Regions from separate parts of the Kitasatospora sp. NPDC052896 genome, predicted to be linked through region 1. Evidence: riboswitches for the same ligand, from Rfam matches in the RefSeq annotation. Region 1 holds a riboswitch; each other region holds the start of a gene.
The links. Region 1 has a riboswitch for magnesium ahead of ACIGXM_RS15675 (NRAMP family divalent metal transporter). Riboswitches for the same ligand answer to the same signal wherever they lie in the genome.
Positions count from the first base shown of each region.

Region 2: linked by a shared signal. The riboswitch ahead of ACIGXM_RS27300 (NRAMP family divalent metal transporter) and the one ahead of ACIGXM_RS15675 (NRAMP family divalent metal transporter) in region 1 are both predicted to bind magnesium.
Region 3: linked by a shared signal. The riboswitch ahead of ACIGXM_RS35655 (NRAMP family divalent metal transporter) and the one ahead of ACIGXM_RS15675 (NRAMP family divalent metal transporter) in region 1 are both predicted to bind magnesium.
Region 4: linked by a shared signal. The riboswitch ahead of ACIGXM_RS27600 (VOC family protein) and the one ahead of ACIGXM_RS15675 (NRAMP family divalent metal transporter) in region 1 are both predicted to bind magnesium.

Region 1 is NZ_JBITZU010000006.1:233,171-237,020, reverse strand. It holds gene ACIGXM_RS15680 (hypothetical protein) at 1-301, opposite strand, end outside; M-box (ykoK) riboswitch at 622-800, opposite strand; M-box (ykoK) riboswitch at 1,040-1,218, shown strand; gene ACIGXM_RS15675 (NRAMP family divalent metal transporter) at 1,654-3,402, shown strand; gene ACIGXM_RS15670 (universal stress protein) at 3,509-3,850, shown strand, end outside.
Region 2 is NZ_JBITZU010000017.1:137,576-141,425, reverse strand. It holds gene ACIGXM_RS27305 (1-phosphofructokinase family hexose kinase) at 1-169, shown strand, start outside; gene ACIGXM_RS27300 (NRAMP family divalent metal transporter) at 291-1,937, opposite strand; M-box (ykoK) riboswitch at 2,256-2,433, opposite strand; gene ACIGXM_RS27295 (DNA-binding protein) at 2,585-3,016, shown strand; gene ACIGXM_RS27290 (hypothetical protein) at 3,138-3,578, shown strand; gene ACIGXM_RS27285 (GMC family oxidoreductase) at 3,575-3,850, shown strand, end outside.
Region 3 is NZ_JBITZU010000039.1:22,867-26,716, reverse strand. It holds partial or broken gene ACIGXM_RS35665 (transposase) at 537-662, opposite strand; gene ACIGXM_RS35660 (transposase) at 970-1,329, shown strand; M-box (ykoK) riboswitch at 1,699-1,879, shown strand; gene ACIGXM_RS35655 (NRAMP family divalent metal transporter) at 2,160-3,800, shown strand.
Region 4 is NZ_JBITZU010000018.1:95,252-99,101, reverse strand. It holds gene ACIGXM_RS27610 (polysaccharide deacetylase family protein) at 1-719, opposite strand, end outside; gene ACIGXM_RS27605 (class I SAM-dependent methyltransferase) at 858-1,508, shown strand; M-box (ykoK) riboswitch at 1,789-1,967, shown strand; gene ACIGXM_RS27600 (VOC family protein) at 2,286-2,702, shown strand; gene ACIGXM_RS27595 (ferritin-like protein) at 2,878-3,850, shown strand, end outside.

The DNA.
Region 1 (3,850 bases):
AGTCGTGCGGCCGGGCGGCGGCCTCGGTGATGCGGCGCGCGGCGGACAGCGGCAGGTCGGCGTAGCGGGCGAGCCAGCTGGCGCGGTGGCCCTGACGGGCGAGGAGGTACGCGAGGTGTACCCGGGGGTCGTACGCGGAGGCCGGGGTGTTCTCCGTGCCGGACCGGGGACAGGTGCCGGGGTCGTCCAGCCGGTAGGCCCGTTCCAGGCCGTCGTGCAGGGCCAGGGTGACGCGCGGGCAGGTGTGCGCCGGCCTGCGTGCGGCGCGTGTCCGGTGCTGCGACCAAGGTTCTTGACGCATCGTCAGATTCATGGCTGGGTGTGCCCTTCCTTCCTCGGGTGAGGTGGTGAGGGGTTTCCGGTCGGGGGGCGGCAGCCGCCTGCCCTGCGCGCACACCGCGGCGGACCGCGATGGCGTCGGGCCATCCGGACACGTCAGGGGTGCGGAGGGGGAAGGTGGCTACCGCGAGCCCGCGGAAAGCGGGGAGAGGCGCGGGAGGGGCCGATGACGGCCCGGCGTACTGCAACTCGCATCCATGCCTCTCGCCTCCTCGCGGTCGGGGCGCACAGAGGTGTGCGCCGTAGCGACACGGCAAGGAGCGGACCGGTTCCCCTGCGACCGGTTCACCCCAACTCGTCAGAGCTTTGGCACTTCACGGCGTGATCCAACTCCGAAGGAGCGGAAGCCACTTGGGATCAACCCTTAATTCGGGAAGATCTGTCCTGAACCTGGGCGTCTCTCGACGTCGTGGGGTCAGTGGCCTGTGTCCGTGAAGACGCCTCACCGAACGAGGTGCCTTTCAAAACCTCGACAAGACTAGACCCTCTCCGGTCGCACGCTTGCCGTCTTTGCCGAATCTTGACACCAGTGGTCGCGCCGCACGATGCGGCACGGAGCTCCAACACGATGCGAAAGTGGCTGCTGGGAAGGGTGATTACCGGCGAACAGCAGTGCCCGCCACAGCTGTCCCTCCGCCCCGAGGACGGCGTGCAGGTCCGGCTTGACAGTGTGTGAAGAGCGTGCGCCATACTGTGCGACGCGACACCTCGTTCGGTGAGGCGTCTGCACGGATACAGGCCACTGACCCCACGACGTCGAGAGACGCCCAGGATCAGGACAGGTCTCCTCGGATTAAGGGGTGACCCCAAGTGGCTTCCCGCCCATGGAGGGTGGGGATACGCCGTGCAGTGCCGAAACTCTTACGTGAGGGGTGCCGTCCAAGGGGTAGCGCCGGCCGGGCTCGGTTTCGTGCTGCCCTGGACGGGTGGCGACTTCGCCACCCGTGTGGAGAGCGCACCACCGTGCGCGGTTTCAGGAGGAGGTGGTCGGGATGGAACCTGGCAGTAGTCCCAGTGCCCGATCCGCTTTCGCACAGGATGTCCCGCACGCCTGAGCGGTAACCGTCCAATCGGTCCAACTACCTGACTGATCAACCTGGTTCGACGTCCAGCGGCAGGCTGCCCGACTGCTCTTCGGGCCGGTCCGGCCTGCCCGGACGTCCCCTCATCCGTGCCGTTCCGCTTCGCGGTCGTCGTGGGTGCGGTCCCTGCTGCCCGCTCTCCCCTGTCGGTCCCCGTGGCCGCTGTCCGACGCGCCCGAACGCCGGGCGTGGCCCCAGCCTGCTCGCAGGCACGCTCAGATGAGGAAGTGACATGGCTTTCAACTCCACTCGCCAGGCCCCGGAGCGGGATCCCGGCCCCGGCGACACGTCAACGGCCGCCGTGGCCGGCTCGGCGGTGATGGACAGCGCGCACGTCGGTGACATCGTCGGCGCGCTCGGCACGATCAGGCAGGACGACACCGGTCGGCGCAGAACCTGGTGGGAGCGGCTGCGCACGCTGCTGGTGATCATGGGCCCCGGCCTGATCGTGATGGTCGGTGACAACGACGCGGGTGGCGTGGCCACCTACGCCCAGGCCGGTCAGAACTACGGCATGAAGCTGGTCTGGACGCTGGTCCTGCTGATCCCGGTGCTCTACGTCAACCAGGAGATGGTGGTCCGGCTCGGCGCGGTCTCCGGGGTGGGCCACGCCCGGCTGATCTTCGAACGGTTCGGCCGGTTCTGGGGCATGTTCAGTGTGGCCGACCTCTTCCTGGTCAACTCGCTCACCATCGTCACCGAGTTCATCGGCGTCGCCCTCGCGCTGAACTACTTCGGCATCCCCAAGTACGTCTCGGTCCCGCTGGCCGCGGTCCTGCTGTTCGCGGTGGTGGCGGGCGGCTCCTTCCGCCGCTGGGAGCGGTTCCTCTTCGCGCTCATCGCGCTCAACGTGGTCATGTTCCCGATGGCGCTGATGGCGCACCCCAAGGCGGGCGAGACCGCGGCCGGCTTCGTGCCGCAGTTCCCCGGCGGCCTCAACTCCACCCTCCTGCTCATCATCGTCGCGATCGTCGGCACCACCGTCGCCCCCTGGCAGCTGTTCTTCCAGCAGTCCAACGTGGTCGACAAGCGGATCACCCCGCGCTGGATCAAGTACGAGCGGGCCGACCTGTGGATCGGCATCGCCGTCGTGATGATCGGCGCCGTCGCGATCATGGCCACCGCGGCCTTCGTCTTCCAGGGCACCGACCTGTTCGGCCAGTTCAGCGACGCCGGTGGGGTCGCCGACGGCCTCAAGCAGCACGGCAGCCACGCACTCGGCGCGCTGTTCGCGATCGTCCTGCTGGACGCGGCCCTGGTCGGCGCCAACGCGGTCAGCCTCGCCACCACCTACACCCTCGGCGACACCTTCAAGCGGCGGCACTCGCTGCACTGGAAGATCTCCGAGGCGCCCGTCTTCTACGTCGGCTACGCCATCCTGATCGCCATCTCCGCCACGATCATGCTGGTCTCCGACGCCCACCTGCAGGGGTTGATCACCCAGGGGGTCCAGGCGCTCGCCGGCGTCCTGCTGCCCTCGGCCACCGTGTTCCTGGTGCTGCTCTGCAACGACCGCCCCGTGCTCGGCCCCTGGGTCAACACCGTCAAGCAGAACATCGTCGCCGGCGTCATCGTCTGGATCCTCGTCCTGCTCTCCCTCGCGCTGACCGCCGCGACCTTCTTCCCGGACCTGACCACCGCCCAACTGGAGATCGGCTTCGCCGTCGGCGCGGTCCTGGGCCTCATCGGCGGAGGACTGGTGGTGCTGCGCTCCCGCGGGTCCGCGGCGTCGGCCGAAGCCGCGTTCGCCGGAGTCGACCTGACCAACGTCGAGGAGCTCACCGCCCCCGCACTGACCAAGGCCGACCGCAGGGCACGGATCGAGGCCGAGAAGATGGCCTGGCGCACCCCCGCGCTGGAGAGCCTGACCAGGCCGCCGTTCTCCCCGCTGCGCAAGGCCGGGCTGCTCACCCTTCGCGGCTACCTGCTGATCGCCGTGATCCTGGTGATCGTCAAGGTCGTCCAGATGTACACCGCCTGACCCCGCCGGGGGCGGGGGGGGGGGGGGGGGGCCCCCCCCCCCCCCCCCCCCCGGCCCCGGCGGTGCCGACCAGTACTCGAATCTCGCTCCCCGTGGGAGGTAACCCATGGCCACCTCGGCCGCTCGGCGCCCATCGCCCGAACACCGGGTGCTCGTCCTGGTGGGCTTCAACGGCAGCCCCCGGGGAGAACGCGCGCTCGCGTACGCGGCCGGCCACGCCGCCCGGACCGGAGCCGAACTCCTGCTCCTGGCCGCGGACGAGGACCCGGCGCTGTGGCCCACCCACGCGCGGCAACGCGACCAACGGCTCCGAACCCTGGTGGGCCGGGCCGAGGCCGCCCTGGCCGGGCTGGACGTCAACTGGCGCATGCGGATCAGTGGTGCCGCTCCGAGCGCGGCGCTCCGCGAGTCCGCGCGGGAGTACCGGGCCGACCTGATCGTCGTCGGC
Region 2 (3,850 bases), on a different contig from region 1:
GGTGGCCGCGCTGACCACCGGTCTGCTCGACTCCCTCCCCTGGCCGGCCCGCCTCGCCCGGGCCGTCGCCCTCTCCGCCGCCACCGTCCTCGCCCCGACCGCGGGCGACTACGACCCGGCCGCGTACCACCACCTGCTGCCCCGGGTCACCGTCACCGCGCTCGGCTGAACGCCACCGGCCCGGCCGGACCGGCCTCGCCCCCGGCGCGGCCCCCGACCGGCCGGCAGCGACGCCGACGGCCCGCCGACCACCCCCGTGAGGGGCGGTCGGCGGGCCGTCGGCGGGCTCGTCAGTGGCCGAGCGCGACCTCGACGATCTTGATGACCACCAGGATCATCGCGACCAGCAGGTAGCTGCGCAGCGCGGTCATGCCGATCTTGCGGGTGGTCGACATGGTCGGCTTGGTCAGCGTCTCCAGCGCCGGCATCCGCCACTCGTCACGGCCGGTCCGGTCGATCGGGTCCTCCTTGGTGGCGGTGCGGCGGCGGGTGAAGGAGTACCCGGCGGTCAGCACGCCGATCACACCGCAGACGGCCAGGATCTGCAGGATCGCGTTGGCGGTGATGTTCGGGAAGAGCACCGAGGCGGTCAGGATGATCGACAGGGTGACCAGCACGCCGATCACCGCGGCGGTGAAGGCGTTGGTCCGCGGGCCGTTGACCCAGGGGCCGAGGACGGCCTTGTCGTTGCAGAGCAGCAGCAGGAAGACGGTCGCGGACGGGAGCAGCACGCCGGCCAGCGTCTGCACGCCCTGGGTGAGCAGGCCCAGCGGCGAGCCCGGGATCAGCACGATGGTGGCGGCGACGGCGACCAGACCGGCGTAGACGGCGTAGAAGCCCTTGGCGCCGCCGATGCCGCGGTGCAGCGAGTGCTTGATGCCGAAGACGTCACCGATCGCGTAGGCGGTGGAGAGCGAGACGGCGAAGGCGCCGATGATCGAGGCGTCCAGCAGGGCGATCGCGAACAGCACACCGGCCAGGTGACCGGAGGACTGGGCCAGGCCCTTGGCGATGCCGGCGGCGTCGGTGAAGTTGCCGAAGCCGTCGGTGCCGGCGAACGCGGCGGCGGAGAAGCCCATGAGCGCCGCGCCACCGACGACCACCACGACGATGCCGATCCACAGGTCGGCCTTCTCGTACTTCATGAAGCGCGGGGTGATCCGCTTGTCGATGACGTACGACTGCTGGAAGAAGAGCTGCCACGGGGCGACGGTGGTGCCGACGATGCCGATGATCAGGAGCATCACGGTGGCGAGCTGGCCGCTGCCGCCGGGCATGTTCGGGACCACGAAGTCGTGGGCCATCTGCGAGGTCTTCGGGTGGATCATGAAGTAGATCGGGATCAGCAGCAGCGAGCCGGCGCACAGCGCGATGGCGATCCGCTCGAACCGGCGGAACGAGCCGGTGAAGGCCGAGGCCACGATGATGGCGGCGGCCAGCACGACCGAGGCGACCTTCGGCAGACCGAGGTAGTCGGAGGCCAGCGTGATCCCGATGAACTCGGTGACCAGGGTGAGGGCGTTGAGCAGGAAGAGGTCGATGACCGAGAACGCGCCCCAGAACTTGCCGAAGCGCTCCAGGATCAGCCGGGCGTGACCGACGCCCGTGACGGCACCGAGCCGCAGCACCATCTCCTGGTTGACGTACAGCACCGGTATCAGCAGCAGCAGGGTCCACAGCAGGTGGGTGCCGTAGTTCTGGCCGGCCTGGCCGTAGGTGGCGAAGGCACCGGCGTCGTTGTCGCCGACCATGACGATCAGACCGGGGCCGACGATCGCCAGCAGGGTCTTGAGCTTGGCGGACAGGCCCTGGCGCGGGGCGTCGTCGTCCAGCCGGATGGTGCCGAGCGCACCCTTGATGTCGCCGATGTGGGCGTCGTCGAGGACGGCGCCGCGCGGCGCCGTGGCCTGGTCCGTGGTGGTGATGGTGTCGGTCATGACTGAGAGCCTCCCGAGCCCCCCGTGACAGGGGGAGGTTTGGAGGCACGCAGCAGCAATCCCCCCTGCGAGCGGGCAGCCTGAGGCGCCGTCACGACACGTGGCCGTGCGGGGACTGAGGTGCGACTCGAGATTCGCGCAGGGAAGGTGGTTACCGCGTGCCGTGAGAAGAAGACGGTGACATGCGGATGCGGGGCCGTTTGTGGCCCGGACTACTACTGCTCGAATCCATGTCTCTCGCCTCCTTCCGGCCGGACGCACCCCGTGGTGCGTGTCATCGACGCGGCAAGGAGCGGACCAGCACACCGAAACGGCGCCGGTTCACCCCAACTCGTCAGAGCTTTGGCACTTCACGGCGTGATCCGATCCCGTTGAATCGGAAGCCACTTGGGATCAACCCTTAGGTCGGGAAGATCTGTCCTGATCCGGAGCGTCTCTCGACGGGTGGGATCAGTGGCCTGTGTCCGTGAAGACGCCTCACCGAACGAGGTGCCTCCTGCAAAACCTCGACAAGCATAGACCCATGCTTGCGGCACAAGGCAACCGATTACCAAAGCTTGACCTTCGGGCCGGTGCGATCGGGAACTTAAACGGATCGTTCAACACAGTCCATTGACAACGAGGTGCGCAGATCGCACCCTGAGGGCATGTCAGCAACCGATCCCACCAGCGGTCCCTTCGCCGCCCCCGACCCCGGCCAGGTCCGCGCACAGCGCGAGTACGCGGCGCTGTTCCGGCTCGCCGAGCGGCACGCGACCACCGAGGAGCAGCGCCGCCGGCAGACCAATCCGACCGTCCCCGGCCCTCACGAGGTGGTCCGGCTGGTCGCGCTCCTCATGGCCGGCTCGGCCCTGCTCGACGAGGGTGAACCGGAGGTCGACCAGGCCGACGTCACGGCCGCGCTCACCCTGCTGCCGCTGGTCCGCGGCGAGCTGGACGAGCTGGAGACCGGCCTGCTCAAGATGGCCCGCGGGCGCGGCATGACCTGGCAGGAGATCGCCTTCGGCCTCGGCCTCGGCACCCCGCAGGCGGCACGCCAGCGTTACGAGCGGCTGGCCGAGCGCACGGGCCCCGAGTAGCCCGAGCCGGCTGGGGCGGGCACCGCTCGCTCGGTGCGACGCATGGGACGGCCGGGAGCGAGGAATGCTTCCCGCGGCACCGAGCGTGTCGTGACCACAGCAGCCGACCGAAGGGGTGGCCTTGAGACCGACCACGGAGAGGTTCCTCGCCGTCTCCGCGGAGCTGACCGGCTTCGCCGCCGACGAACTCCGGGCGACCGGCCTGGTCGCCGGTCACCTCGCCACCCTGCGACGGGAGGTCGGACCCGAGCACGCGGACCGGCTCACGGCACTCCCCGCCGGGGTCGGCCACGCGCCCCAGCTGATCACCGACGAGCCGCTGCGTGAGGTCGCCCGTGCCCTCACCCACCTCTGGTACACCGGCAGTTGGCCCGGCCTGCCGGAGCCGGTGCGGACCGCGCTCGGGCGGGAGACGGCGGCCGCGGCGCCGTACACGGTGAGCGCCGACTCGTACGCCGGCGGGCTGCTCTGGCAGACCATCGGTGGTCACGCGCCCGGCACGCACGCCCCCGGGTTCGGCAGCTGGACCGCTCCCCCGGGCCTCCCGGAGGCCCGCAGGTGACCCCGCACTCCCCCGACGACCGGGCCCGCTGGGACGCGATCGTGGTCGGCGCCGGCTTCGCCGGCTCGCTGATCGCCAAACGGCTGGGCGACCAGGGCTGGCGGGTCCTGGTCCTGGAGGCCGGCCCCGGCGACCGGCGGGAGGACCCGGTCCGGCTCCGGGCGACCGCCGCCGACACGTACCGGGCGGCCGATCGCAAGGTGATCACCTCGCCCTACCGGACCAGCCCCGTCGCGCCCTCCCCCGACGGCGGCTTCCGGGACGACGGCTAC
Region 3 (3,850 bases), on a different contig from region 1:
TGGCCGGGCGGGACGCCGTCCACCTCGGCCTCCCGCTTCCTGACCACCTCCCGTCCCCGGGCGTCGGTGTGCACGTAGTACGTCTGCATGAAGATCCGCCGCAGCAGCTGGACCGCCTCGATCTCCCGCAGCCACACCGGGGCGCCGGGTGCGTGAATCACGTGCAGCAGCGCGAGGGCGTCCTGGCCGTAGACCTCGGCCAGCCGGTCCCGCTTCGTCTTCGACGAGGGCAGCCGCCATGAATCGACCCTGGCCGCGTAACGCAGTTCCCACTCCGCCACCGGTACCGCTTGTGCGAGCCAGGTCGGAGCGGCCGCGGCCAGCGCCTCCAGCACCGCCCGCACGCTCTCACCGGCAAGCTCCAACCGGTTCAAGTCCCGCACCGCGCTGATGACATGGGTGGAGTCGGTGCGCTGCTTGCCCCCGGCCTCGATCAGCCCCTCCTGGGGGCAGTGTTCCACCAGCCGGTCGAAGACCAGGCGCTCCATGCCGTGCTCGACCAGCCGGGCCCGGAACTTCGCCAGCACCGTGAAGTCGAACCCCGGATCGGTCAGCTCCAGGCCGATCGCGTACTTCCAGTCGGTCGCCCGGACCGCCATCCCGGCTGCCTGGCGGTCGGTCAGGTTCTCCGCGAACTGCAGCACCGTGACCAGCGCCAGCATCCCCGGTGACAGGCCCGGCGCCCCGCGCACCCCGAACGCGGACGCGAACGGCTCGTCCGCGAAGACCTCCGCCAGCTTCTCCCGCGCCCGCATCGCCAGCGTCCCCTTCGGGAAAGCCACCGCCGCGACCAGCGCCGTCTGCTCCGGGACCTCCGGCAGCCCCACCGCCCTCATCGACACCCACCACCCCCGCGATCGCCTGTCCACGAGACGACCACAGAAGCGATCAAGCCGCAGTCACCCGACCTGCGGCCCGAATAGAGCAACAGAGTCCAGCAAGGCCACAAAGCACAACCCGAACGCCGAAATGCGCTCGCCGTTCCTGTCTCTGCGGGTCCGCCCGGTCAACCGCACCATCCGCCGGGCCGCCGACGGATCCCTGCCCGACTGCTGGCTCCTCGTCGAGTGGCCTCCCGACTCCGCCGAGCCCACCGACTACTGGCTTTCGACACTGCCCACCGACACCCCGCTACGCGAGCTGGTACGAATCGCCAAGATTAGATGGCGAGTTGAACACGACTACCGCGAACTCAAGGACGGCCTCGGCCTCGACCACTTCGAAGGCCGCAACTACTCCGGCTGGCACCGCCATGTCACCCTCGCCGCCCTCGCCCAGGCCTTCTGCACCATGCTCAGGCTCGACCCAAAAGTCCCTGCGCCGGCCTGACCCTCCACGCGGTCCTCCGGGAACTCCAGGCCCTCCTGGCCACCTGGACCGGCACCTGCTCCATGTGCGGCCAACCCACACCAACCCCCGAACCCCACCACAGGACCTAACAAAGCCCTACTGGTCGGCAGCCCCCTGGGCTCAGCCCCATCGAGTACGAGGAGGAGTACTACGCCGAACAGGCATCGACCCAACGAACGAACCTGAACACCAATCAACCCACCTTGACCTGCTGATCAGCACCCCCACCCGCCGAGGGAGCCTCGATCACCGCCAGTGTGATGCATGGCACACGTCAATGTAGGGTCAAGACTGCGTATATGTGCGAATCCGTCTATTTGGTGGGTCTAGGGTGATAGAGGTTTTAGAGAGACACCTCGTTCGGTGAGGCGTCTTCACGGACACAGGCCACTGACCCGACGACGTCGAGAGACGCCCAGGGTCAGGACAGATCCTCCCGACCTAAGGGTTGATCCCAAGTGGCTTCCCGCGCAGAGTGTCGCGGGATCACGCCGTGGAGTGCCAAAGCTCTGACGAGTTGGGGTGTGCCGGCCGTGGAGCCGTGCGCTGGAACGTTCCCTGAACACATCGACGACACGCATGGCCCGTGACGGGCCCGGCCGGAAGGAGGCGATGGACATGGACTGCAGTAGTCCGGGCCACAGTAGCCCCTACCCCCGCCTGCTCTCGCTCTCCCATAGCACGCGGTAGACACCCCACCACGAGCACCACTGACGTGTAACCAACCAGGCGCCGGCCGTGCCTGGTTGTGGCGTGGGCTGCTACCGCCTGCCCCGAATCGCCCCTGACCGGGGTATCGGAAGGCTGTCATGACCGACACCACGATCCGAGCGCCGCGCACCGCGGTGCTGGACGACGCCCACGTGGGCGACATCAAGGGTGCCCTGGGCACCATCCGAGTGGACGACGACGCCCCGCGCCAGGGCCTGTCCGCCAAGCTCAAGACCCTGCTGGCGATCGTCGGCCCCGGTCTGATCGTCATGGTCGGCGACAACGACGCCGGTGCCTTCGCCACCTACGGCCAGGCCGGCCAGAACTACGGCACCCACCTGCTGTGGACACTCTTCCTGCTGATACCGGTGCTGTACGTCAACCAGGAGATGGTCCTGCGTCTGGGCGCCGTCACCGGAGTCGGTCACGCCCGCCTCATCCTGGAACGTTTCGGCAAGTTCTGGGGCGCCTTCAGCGTCATCGACCTCTTCCTGCTCAACGCCCTCACCCTGGTCACCGAGTTCATCGGGATCACCCTGGCCACCGGCTACCTCGGTCTACCCAAGGCCGCCTCCGTCGTGCTGGCCGCCGCCATCATCATCGCCTCCGCCTTCACCGGCTCCTTCCGCCGCTTCGAGCGCATCGCCGTCACCCTGTGCGCCGCATCCCTGCTGCTGGTACCGGTCTACTTCCTGGTTCACCCGAAGGCCTCACAGATGGCCCACGACTTCGTGGTCCCGAACATGCCCGGCGGCAGCGGCCAGCTGTCCACCGTCATGCTGCTGATCATCGGCATCGTCGGCACCACCGTCGCCCCCTGGCAGCTCTTCTTCCAGCAGTCCTACGTCATCGACAAGCGCATCACCCCGCGCTTCATGAAGTACGAGCGCATCGACCTGGTGATCGGCCTGGGCGTGGTGATCATCGGCGCCGCCGCGATGATGGGCTTCGCAGCCGCCGCGTTCGCCGGCACCGACGGCTTCGGACAGTTCACCGACACCGCCGGCATCGCCACCGGCCTGGCCCAGACCTCCGGCCACCTGGCCGCAGTGCTGTTCGCGATCGCCCTACTGGACGCCTCGATCATCGGCGCCTTCGCCGTCACGCTCTCCACCGCCTACGCCATCGGCGACGTCTTCGGCATCAAGCACTCACTACACCGCGACCTCAAGGGCGCCAAGGGCTTCTACGCCGTCTACGCCGGCCTGGTCGCCGCCGCCGCGACCATCGTCCTGATCCCGGGATCCCCCCTGGGCCTGCTCACCGAAGGCGTACAGACCCTGGCCGGAGTACTCCTGCCATCAGCCTCCGTGTTCCTCCTGCTGCTCTGCAACGACAAGCAAGTCCTCGGCCCCTGGACCAACGGACCCAAGACCAACGCCTTCACCGCCGTCGTGGTCGCAGTCCTGGTCACCCTCTCGATCATCCTGACCGCCTCCGTCCTCTTCCCCGACATCACCTCCGACACGATCATCGACATCATGGCCACCTGCGCCACCGCCGGTGTACTCGCCGCCGGATACGCCTTCACCAAGCGACACACCAACACCAAGGGAGACCCAACCGACCACACCAACCACACCGACCGCGACACCTGGCGCATGCCCCCACTCCACGAACTGACCAAGCCAGCAATGTCCACCACCCGCAAAATCGGCATGGCCGCACTGCGCACCTACCTGCTGATCGCCATGGCCATGGTCATCATCAAGATCACACAAGTAGCACTCAACAACTAACCCCCCTCACCCCAACCGAAACAGAATCAAAGAGGGGACGTGTCTCACCA
Region 4 (3,850 bases), on a different contig from region 1:
AGGTCGACCAGCTGGTAGCCCCGGGCCCGGACGGCGTCGATGATCAGCGGCAGTGCCTCGGCGTCGAGGTCGGTGGGCCCGGCCTCACCGCTCTCGTCGACGCCGACGTGCATCTCGACGATCTCCCCCGGCGCCAGCGCGGCCATCACCCGGTCGACCGCCTTCCGCACGGTCATCCCGCCGGGCGTGCCGAGATAGCCGTCGGTGTCGGCGGAGAACTCGATGTCCGCGAAGCCCAGCGCGTTGACCGCGGCGATGCCCTGCGGGGTGGTGGCGCTGTAGGGGAAGCGGAAGAACGGCAACGGCACCACGCCGGTGGCCGCCCGGATCGCCCGGTCGGCCCGCAGGACCTCCTGCTGGGCCTGGTCGGCGGTGAGCCGGTCGAACAGCGGGTGGCTGTAGGAGTGGTTGCCGATGCCGTGCTCGGCCGCCATGGCCCGGGCGGCGGCGGGGTGACGCTCGGCGAACCGCCCGGTGAGGAAGAAGTCGGCGGGCGCGTCGCGCTGCCGCAGCGTCGCCAGCACCTCGGGCACCCCGGTCTCGTCCCAGGCGGCGTTGAAGGTCAGCGCGACCTCCCGGCGGTCGGTGGGCATCCGCCGGTTCTCGCTCCCGAACAGCCGCCCGAGCGACGCGGGCGGCGGCGACCCGCTGGCCGCGGCGGCGGGCACGGTGAGCACGGTGACGGCGAGGAGGGCGACGGCGGCGGCGAAGCGGTTCATGCCCGGTCAACGCCCGCCACCCCCGGCAGGTCACTCTCCTCATTTGCTGTTCCGGCAAGGAACTTTGCCAGCCAGCACCGACTGTCGCACGCTCGCCGAAGGGACACCAGCCAACCAACCCGACCGAGGAGACGACCGATGACCGACACCTCGCCGCAGAGCACCGCCCACGAGTACTGGGAGGAGTTCTACCGCGACCGCGAGAGCCCGTGGGGCCGGGTCCGCAGGCCCAACGAGCCGCTGGTCCGGGAGGTCAGCGAGCTGCCCCCCGGCACCGCGCTGGACCTCGGGTGCTCCGAGGGCACCGACGCGATCTGGCTGGCCGACCGGGGCTGGCGGGTCACCGCCGTCGACGTCTCGGCGACCGCGCTTCGCCGGGCCGCCGCCAACGCGGCCCACGCCGGGGTCGCCGAGTGGATCGACTGGCAGCGGCACGACCTGTCGCAGTCGTTCCCCGCCGGCCACTTCGACCTGGTGTCCGCCCAGTTCCTGCACTCCCCGGTCGAGCTGGAGGGCGAACGGACGGCCATCCTGCGCCGGGCGGCCGAGGCCGTGGCACCGGGCGGGGTGCTGCTGATCGTCGGTCACGCGGGCTGGCCCTCGTGGCAGCACACCCCGCACTTCGACTACCACTTCCCCACCACCGCGGAGGTCCTCGACTCGCTCGACCTCGCGCCGGGCCGGTGGCGGGTCGAGCGCGACGAGCTGTTCACCCGCGAGCTGACCGACCCGGACGGCCTGCCCGGCACCCGCGAGGACAACGTCCTGCGGTTGCGCCACACCGCGTAGCGGCGACCACTCGGGCGACGGCCGGGAACCCGGCGCCGGTGAGCCCGGCCGCGACGTCCCCCAGCGCCCGGGCGGTCGCCGGGTCCGGCGCGACCCGGGACGGACGGTCCGAGCAGGCGGGTCGGCGAGGGGCGGCAGCGACAGGTCGGTGAGGGGCGGACGGGCCGAGGTGGTCGGCCGGTGCCCGCGGCCGGCCGGCAGGCATCACCTCCCAACGTCAAGAGTCGGCAAAATGGTCAATCGGTCGCCCGGCGGCAGCTAGGCTTGTTGAGGTTTGCAGAAGGCACCTCGTTCGGTGAGGCGTCTGCACGGACACAGGCCACTGACCCCACGACGTCGAGAGACGCCCAGGTTCAGGACAGATCTTCCCGGCTTAAGGGTTGATCCCAAGTGGCTTCCAGTCCTTCGGGCTTGGATCACGCCGTGCAGTGCCAAAGCTCTGACGGGTTGGGGTGATCCGGCGGCTCGGGCGCGCCGGTGAGCTCCTTGCCGAGTCGATGACGCACCGAAGACGGTGCGTCCGGCCGGGAGGAGGCGAGAGACATGGATTGCAGTAGTCCGGGCCACCATGGCCCCCATTCCCGCCTGTCGTCGCCCCTCCCCGCCCTGCGATAACGACCCGACCAGCCAAGCCTTCTGACTCAGCGTCAGTTCATCGGCCCGCGCCGACGCGGATCACCCGCCGGGCGGCGCGCCGCCGTGCGCACCCGACTCCCCACCGTCACCCGGGAGTTCGGGCGACCCACCATGACCACCACCACCGAGAGGAGGCCGTCTGTGATCACGGCCCTCGACCACGTCCAGCTCAGCGCACCGCCCGGCAGCGAAGCACTGCTCCGGGCCTTCTACTGCGACATCCTGCAGCTGGCCGAGATCCCGAAGCCGGCGCCGCTGACCGACCGGGGCGGCTGCTGGTTCGCGGCCGACGGCGGCCGGGTCCGGCTCTACCTGGGGATCGAGGAGCGCTTCCGACCCACCACCAAGGCTCACCCCGGACTGGCGGTCAGCGAGATCGACGACTTCGCGGCACGCCTGGCGGATCTCGGTGCGTTGGTGGTCTGGGACGAGAGCCTGCCGCCGCACCGCCGCTTCTACACCCAGGACCCGGTCGGCAACCTGCTGGAGTTCGTCGAATCCGTTCCCGAGTGCCGGCCGGCACCGGACCAGGTCCTGCTCGCCGGACGGCACGGCTGAGCCTCCCGGGTGGTGACCGGCGGGTGTCCCGGTGGCGGCGCCGGCTCGGCGGCCGATCCGCTGGTAGCTTCGCCAGCCGTTGCCAGGCAGCCGAGCGGCCCGCGGCCGAAGGACCGGGGCCGGTCGCCCAAGGACGGAGGCAGATGTGATCGATGAGAGCCGACGGGTTCCCCCTTTGAGCCGCAGGGACTTCCTCGCCTCGGCCGGCCTGGCCGCGGCCGGGCCGGCCGTGGTCGCCCCGCCCGCGGCGGCCGCACCCACCGCGACCCCCGGCGCGACCCCCGGCGGAGCGGTCGCGCGACTGCTGGCGGTGCCCGGCGACCGGCGTGACGTCCATTGGATCAGGGCGGCGCTCCAGGTCGCGGTGGAGCTGGAGTTCGCCACCATCCCGCCGTACCTCTGCGCCTGGTGGTCAGTCAGGGATCGTGGCCACCAGGCGGCCCGGCTGATCCGCCGCATCGTGAACGACGAGATGTACCACATGGGCCTGGCCTGCAACCTGCTGGTGGCGGTGGGCGGCCGGCCCCGGATCGCCGATGCCGTGCCCTCGTACCCCGGCCCGCTCCCGGGCGGAGTCCGGCCCGGACTGATCGTCCACCTCTCCGGGCTCACCAAGGAGTACGTGCACGAGGTGCTGATGAGGATCGAGACCCCGGAGACCCCCCTCGCCCGGATGGCGGGCGGACCGCCGAGCATCGGCGCCTTCTACACCGGGCTGCTGGAGGCGTTCCGCGACGTCCGGCCCGAACTCTCGGCCGAGGGCCAGCTGGCCGACCGGATCGGCCCGGACCGACTGCTCCCGATGGAGAGCCTGGACGACGTCGAGCAGGCGATCGAGATCATCAAGGAGCAGGGCGAGGGCACCTCCGGGTCGCCCGACAGCCGGTTCGACTCCGAGACCCCGGCCCACTACTACGCGTTCGGCGAGATCTACCACGAGCACCGGCTGCGGCGGGTCGACGGCGTCTGGGAGTTCACCGGCGAGCGGGTGCCCTTCCCCGAGGTCAGCCCGATGGGGTCGGTCCCGGCGGGCGGCTGGACCGCCCCGCGGCCCGAGGCCGAGCGGCTGCTCCGCCGGTTCGACGCCACCTTCACCGAAATGCTGCGTCGTCTGGAGGCCGCCTGGACGGCCGGCGACCCGGGCACGC